DNA from 3 places in the Stutzerimonas tarimensis genome. Region 3 is predicted to be linked to each of the others. Evidence: predicted binding sites of a transcription regulator. Region 3 holds the regulator's gene; each other region holds the start of a gene.
The links. Region 3 encodes FliA, which starts transcription of late flagellar genes. Its sites were predicted from a motif close to CTAAAGTTTNNNNNNNNNNNGCCGNTAA; they were not measured.
Positions count from the first base shown of each region.

Region 1: the regulator FliA is predicted to act here: its motif matches at 1,399-1,426, upstream of ACFOMF_RS09270 (methyl-accepting chemotaxis protein).
Region 2: the regulator FliA is predicted to act here: its motif matches at 1,408-1,435, upstream of ACFOMF_RS17960 (flagellin N-terminal helical domain-containing protein).

Region 1 covers NZ_JBHRXZ010000022.1:32,093-34,358, forward strand. The annotation lists gene ACFOMF_RS09270 (methyl-accepting chemotaxis protein) at 1-1,262, opposite strand, end outside; gene ACFOMF_RS09275 (CNNM domain-containing protein) at 1,755-2,266, shown strand, end outside.
Region 2 covers NZ_JBHRXZ010000029.1:153,433-155,698, forward strand. The annotation lists gene ACFOMF_RS17960 (flagellin N-terminal helical domain-containing protein) at 1-1,316, opposite strand, end outside; gene ACFOMF_RS17965 (DUF4126 domain-containing protein) at 1,757-2,251, shown strand.
Region 3 covers NZ_JBHRXZ010000029.1:43,768-46,033, forward strand. The annotation lists gene fleN (flagellar synthesis regulator FleN) at 1-372, shown strand, start outside; gene fliA (RNA polymerase sigma factor FliA) at 369-1,112, shown strand; gene ACFOMF_RS17405 (chemotaxis response regulator CheY) at 1,166-1,540, shown strand; gene ACFOMF_RS17410 (protein phosphatase CheZ) at 1,559-2,266, shown strand, end outside.

The DNA.
Region 1 (2,266 bases), on a different contig from region 3:
GTGGCGCTCATCTCATTGATGGCGGTCACTACCAATTCGGTGCCCTGACGCTGGCGCTCCACGCTCTGGCTGGTCTGCAGGGTGACGGCGGAAGACTCCTCGGCCGCCGTCGCCACCTGGGCGGTGGCACTGCCGATGTCCTGCACCACCTCCCGAAGCTCCCGGGCCATGCGATTGAGGTTGGCCGAGATGGTGCCGAATTCGTCGCGCCCCTGGTAGGACACCTGCGCTGTCAGATCCCGTCCGGCCAGCGCCAACAGGCTGCGGTTCACTTGATCCACGGCCTGCTTGATGTTGCGGATGATCAGCCAGGACAGCACCGCTACGGCCACCAGGGCGCCGAGCACCGCAATGACAGTCAGCCACAACGCCCGGCTCGCCTCGTCGCGCGCCTGGGCGGCAGCTGCGCCGACCGCGCGCCCCAGTGCCTGCTCGACTTCACCGAGCAGGTCGATGCGCCGGGTTGCGGTCTCGAACCAGATCTCCGGCCTGACCCCAAGCGGTTGGCCCAGGGGGATCTCGTAGCCGAGCCGCTGCAGCCTGGCGACCTCTTCGGCGGCAGGCTGTTGCAGCTTCTCATCGAGCTGACGGACCAGGAATTCCGGTGACGTACGCCGGAACGCCTCGGCGTAGGCATTGAATTCGCCCAGGTTACGACTGAAGGCCGACAGCGAATCGGCATCGAAGCGGTCCTGATTGAACACCACACCCAAGAGCGCCCGCTCGCGTCCGGCGCGCTCCTTCATCTCGATGAAGTCGTTGAGCGAGCCCAGGGTGCGCGCAAGTTCGGCGTCACCGATACCGCGTTCCAGGGCATGGGTGTAATCGATAAGCACCTGGATGGTCTCGGTGTAGCGTGCCCCGGATTCTGGGCCGCTGAGGCTGTGAGCATCGATCCGGTTGCGTGTGGCCGGCAGCCCGTTCAGCACGAGCAATGCCTGTTGCGCAGCTGCGTCATCCACCGACAGGGCGCGAACGGCGGTGATCGCTTCGTCAGTCTGCTGGCGCAGGCGAACCACGGCATCGCCCATGGAGCGCCCCCCGCTGCCGAGAAACACCCCACTGGCGCCCCGCTCACGCTGCACGCTGGTAATCAGCTGACTGATGCGCTCCGCAACCGCCGTGGCCGCAAGAGTGCTGTCCATGTCACGAAGGGTCTGGTAGTTGCCAATCAGGTAGAGGCTGGCGAGCCAGAGAAAGCCAACCAGCGGAAATACCAGGATCAGCAAGAGCTTGAAGCTGAGGGAGATATTCCTGAACACGTGCGCTTGCACCTCATGAGTCTGCTTCGACAGGGTCGATGTGAAGGATTGGTTGATCGACGGCTCTACGACCGCTGCCATGCAACAGAACGGAAAGCTCGCCCTGGCGGCGGCCCAGGCGGGATAGCCATTGTCGTTATCGAGCGCACCCGGCATATCCTGAGCGCACAGTGCACCTGATCGATGGACGGTGCGGCGCTCAGTCAGCGGAGGGAACAGGCTTCGCCTTCCGAAGGCGATCGAGGGCTGGCTGATCGATCGCTATCCGTAAACCAGCCGGGTGAGCGTCGGCGAGCGCCGTACACATTTCACGTGCAGCTCCTGGCCGATCCGGGAGGAAGCTTCATCACGGGGAACCGGCCACTGTCTCGGGACCGATCAAGGCCGGCGCGGAGCATTGAAATAAAATGTTTCAACGTGCTCGGTCAGGGCCCAAGAACTGGACGGGCGTTGCTGTACAGTAATTTTCCCTCCTTCAGCAATCCTGGCTCCATGACTCTCCTGATAGCGTTCGCTGTCTTATCCATTCTTGTCTCATTCATCTGCTCTGTCCTTGAGGCTGCCCTTCTTTCACTGACCCCTAGCTTTATTGCTCATCAAAAGGCGGCAAAGCCAAAGCTTTATGAAAAGCTGAAGGCATTGAAAGACAAGGTGGACCAACCGCTGGCGGCGATCCTGACGCTGAATACTGTTGCCCACACCGTTGGCGCAACGGGCGTGGGCGCACAAGTAACAGTCGTTTTCGGAAGTGGTTACCTGGGCATCGCCTCGGCAGTCATGACAATTCTGATCCTGGTACTGTCTGAAATCCTTCCCAAGACCATCGGCGCCCGCTACTGGCGTTCTCTGGCCCCTTACCTGCCGCCTCTGCTGAACAGCATGATCACGCTGCTCAAACCATTCATCCTGCTCTCCGACCGGATGATGAAGCTGTTCGGGGGCAAGGAGCCGGAGCACGACGTTCGTCAGGAAATCAAAGCGCTCACCATGTTGGGCCGTGAGTT
Region 2 (2,266 bases), 110 kb from region 3:
TTGCTGGCGGTAACACCGGTGCTGGCGGTGTTGATGGCAGTGACGATGGTGTCCATGTCGTCGCCTTCGCCCAACTTGATCTCCGTGCCGTTCAGGGTTATGGAAGTGGCAGACTGGAGCTTGGCATCGGTTTCACCGGCCTTCAGGCCCAGCTTCGCCAGGGCACCTTGACCGGCGGTGCCGGTGGCATCTTCCAGCTTGACCGGTGCTCCATCGCTGGAGGTCAGCGTGATCCGGCCATTTTCCACGGTGCCGGTTACGGCGCCGCCGGTGGCGGTGGAGATGGCACTAAGGATAGTGTCGACGTCATCGGCGGCAGTAAAGGTGACGTCTTGGTCGTTCACCTTTATGGCGCCAGCAGAGCCGATGACGGAAGTGCCGGTAATGGGGGCGGTGCCTGCGGTTGTTGCTGGAGAGCCTTCAACGCTGGTCGGCGCGTTGCCAAACACCGTTTCACCGCCTGTGACGGTCACACCTGTGCCAGCGGCATTGGTCAGAACAATGTTACCGCCACTTTCCGCTGCTGTGATGCTGGTGTTGCCGGCTGCGGTCAATTGTGCCTGGATCTCGCCCGCAACGCCTGCCGTGTTGGTCAGGTTCGTGTTCAGGGTAATGCTGGTGCCGCCAATCTGGAAGGTGGCTGCGTTGGCACCGCTGAAGTCGGTAATCGCGCCTGTGCCGCCGCTGGTGTAGGTGGAGGCTACCGCAGCTGCATCCACGGTGCTGACATTCACCACATCCCCGGTCGTCTTAGCCTGCAGACCAGCAGGCGCAGCTCCTTCAGCAGAAGCGCTGCTGTAAGTGCCCTTCAGATCTTTGGACGCGACACTGCTCAGTCCGAAAGAAACGGTCTGATTCGCATTGGCGCCGATCTGGAAGCTGGTGCTGCCGAAGGTGCCGTCCAACAGATTCTTGCCACCAAAGCTGGTGGTCTTGGCGATACGGGTCAGTTCACCGGACAGGGCGGTGAATTCTTCCTGCAGGGCCTTGCGGTCGTCTTCGCTGTTGGAACCGTTGGCCGACTGCAGGGACAGTTCGCGCATGCGCTGCAGCAGGTTGGTGGATTCCTGCATCGCGCCTTCGGCCGTCTGGGCGATGGAGATACCGTCGTTGGCGTTCTTGACCGCGGTGTTCAGGCCGCTGATCTGGTTGGTCAGACGGTTGGAGATCTGCAGGCCGGCGGCATCGTCCTTGGCGCTGTTGATCTTCAGGCCGCTGGACAGGCGCTGCATGCTCTCGCCGAGGTTGCCGGCAGCCTTGTTCAGGTTCTTCTGAACGTTCAGGGAAGTGATGTTGCTGTTGACGGTCAAGGCCATGATGCTGTCCTCCGAAGGACCTGTGTTTGCCTGAGCTTGCGACCTCTAGGTCGGTGGCTTCAGAAGCCCGATGAGTTCGCGTTCCAAATCCTTATCGGCGCCTGCCCGAAAGGCTTTAGCATTTTTTTCCCGGGAAGTTGCAATAGGCCATTAGGGATCGGCAGCGCGTAACTCCAGCTCCGCGAACCGGTCGTGCCCCGCACCTGCTTATCGGCCCGGGTCCTTACTCCTGTAGGAGCGAGCTTGCTCGCGAACGGGGCCGCGCCGGGGCCAAGCAATCTCGCCCATTCGGGAGCGAGCTCGCGCCTACAAACAAGCGGGGGCCAGGCGCGGCCATCGACCGGCTTATGGGGCAGGGCATGCCTCAACTGCCCGTCCTCACACCTGAACGCCACCCCACCTGACCCGGTCGAACCCTTCAATCATCGGGAGACCGGAACATGACAGGATCAGGCAGCCTTTTATGGGGTGCGTTGGCCATTGGGGTGGTGACGGGTATGCGCAGCATGCTGGCGCCAACGATGGTCGGGGCAGCGTTGGCCGAAAGGTCGGACATCGACGGCGCGGGCGGGCCGGCCGAGCGGTTGGCGGCGCCAAGGACGCAACGGTGGCTGCTGCCGTTGGCGGTGGGTGAGCTCCTGGGCGACAAGATGCCCTTCGCACCGGACCGGACGATCGCCCCGTCCCTGCTGGCGCGTGCGGTGTCGGGTGGCTTCTGCGCGGCAGCGCTGGCCGGTGTGCGGCGCGAGCCCGTATTGGCGCCTGCGCTGATCGGGGCGACGGCCGCCTGTGTCTCGTCCGTCGTGGCGATTCGTCTGCGCAAGCGTTACGGCCGTTCGGGCGAAGTGGCCAATGCCGCCCTGGGCCTGGCCGAGGATTGCCTGGCGCTGGCCATCGGCAACGCCAGCCTGCGCCGGACGCTGGGCAAGGCTTGACAGCGCCTCTCAGCC
Region 3 (2,266 bases):
ATCACCGATGCCTATGCACTGATCAAGCTGCTCAACCGCGACTTTGGCGTGAATCGCTTTCGCGTGCTCGCCAACATGGCGCATACCCCTCAGGAAGGGCGCAACCTGTTCGCCAAGCTGAGCAAGGTGACCGACCGCTTCCTGGACGTCGCCCTGCAATATGTCGGCGCCGTGCCCTATGACGAGATGGTGCGCAAGGCCGTGCAAAAGCAGCGCGCCGTGTACGAAGCCTATCCGCGTTCCAAGTGCGCCCTGGCCATCAAGGCGATCGCGCAGAAGGTCGACAACTGGCCGCTGCCGGTCAACCCGCGCGGCCATCTCGAGTTTTTCATCGAACGTATGGTTCAGCCTGTTGCAGGTACTTCGGCATGACTGGCGCGGGACTTCGCATGTATTCCAACAAGGCCCAGGCCAGCGATTCGCGTCGCCTGGTCGAGCAGTACGCGCCTCTGGTCAAGCGCATCGCCTACCACCTGCTGGCGCGTCTGCCGGCCAGCGTGCAGCTCGACGACCTGATGCAGGCCGGCATGATCGGCCTGCTGGAAGCCTCTGGCAAATACGATGCCGGCAAGGGTGCCAGCTTCGAGACCTACGCGGGCATCCGCATCCGCGGCGCGATGCTCGACGAGGTGCGCAAGGGGGACTGGGCGCCGCGCTCGGTCCACCGTAACACTCGCATGGTCAGCGACGCGATACGGGTGGTGGAGGCGCGTACCGGGCGCGACGCTAAAGATCATGAGGTCGCGGCCGAACTAGAGATAAGTCTCGAAGATTATTACGGCATCCTGGGCGATACCCAGGGCAGTCGCCTGTTCAGTTTCGACGATCTATTCCAGGCAGGCGAGGGCGGCGACCTCAACGAGGATGCCGAAAGCGCGCATCCGGAGCCGTTCCGGGAACTGGAGGACGAGCGCTTCCAGCGCGCCCTGGTGGAGGCGATCGCCCAGTTGCCCGAGCGAGAAAAATTAGTGATATCACTTTACTATGATGAAGAATTGAACCTGAAGGAAATCGGTCAGGTGCTGGGAGTCAGCGAGTCGCGCGTCAGCCAGTTGCACAGTCAGTGTGCTGCCCGCTTGCGCGCGCGCCTGGGTGAGTGGCGAGCGCGCTAGGCCATTCGCCGGGTTATTGAGGCTTTTTTGGAGGTCGAACCTTGGACAAGAACATGAAGATCCTCATCGTCGACGACTTTTCGACGATGAGGCGGATCATCAAGAATCTTTTGCGTGATCTCGGCTTTACCAATACCGCTGAAGCGGACGACGGCACCACCGCGTTGCCGATGTTGCAGAGCGGCAGCTTCGACTTTCTCGTGACCGACTGGAACATGCCCGGCATGAGCGGCATCGACCTGCTGCGTGCAGTGCGTGCCGACGAGCGCCTCAAGCACCTGCCGGTGCTGATGGTGACCGCCGAGGCCAAGCGCGACCAGATCATCGAGGCCGCGCAGGCCGGGGTAAATGGTTATGTGGTCAAGCCGTTCACGGCCCAGGTGCTCAAAGAAAAGATCGACAAGATCTTCCAGCGCGTGAGCAACTGAGTTCGCCGAGAGGGCTATATGGCGCAGACAGACAATGCCGCCCCGAGCGACTTCGAGGGTAGCCTCAGGGCCAACGCTCCTGAACTGATCGAGAGCCTCCAGCAAGGGCGCTTCGCTGAAGCAACGGACATCATCAACAAGCTCAACCAGTCACGTGACCGCGGCCTCTACGCCGAGGTGGGAAAGCTCACTCGCGAGCTTCACAGCGCCATCGTCAAGCTGGAAATCGACGCGCGCGCCGGACATGGCGAGGCGTCGCAGATCACCGATGCCACCGACCGGCTGTCCTATGTCGTCGAAATGACCGAAAAGGCCGCCAATCGCACCATGGATCGGGTCGAGGAATGCGCGCCGCTGGTCAATTACATCAGTTACGAGGCGCAGAGCCTGGCGGCCGACTGGCAACGCTTCCTGCGGCGCGAGATGAACGCCGAGCAATTTCGCGAGCTGACCAGGCGCATCGACCAATTTCTCATGCGCAGCCTGCAGAACGGTGACCAGCTCTCGGACCACCTGCGCGACATCATGCTCGCGCAGGACTTCCAGGACCTTACCGGCCAGGTGATCAAGCGCGTGACCCGGCTGATCACCGATCTGGAGGTCAACCTGCTCGACCTGGTGCTCATGGCCAGCCAGATCGACCGCTACGCCGGCATCCAGCATGACCACGAGCAGCTGCGCGCCGAACAGCAGGACCGCAAGAAGGCCCCTTCCAATGGTGAAGGG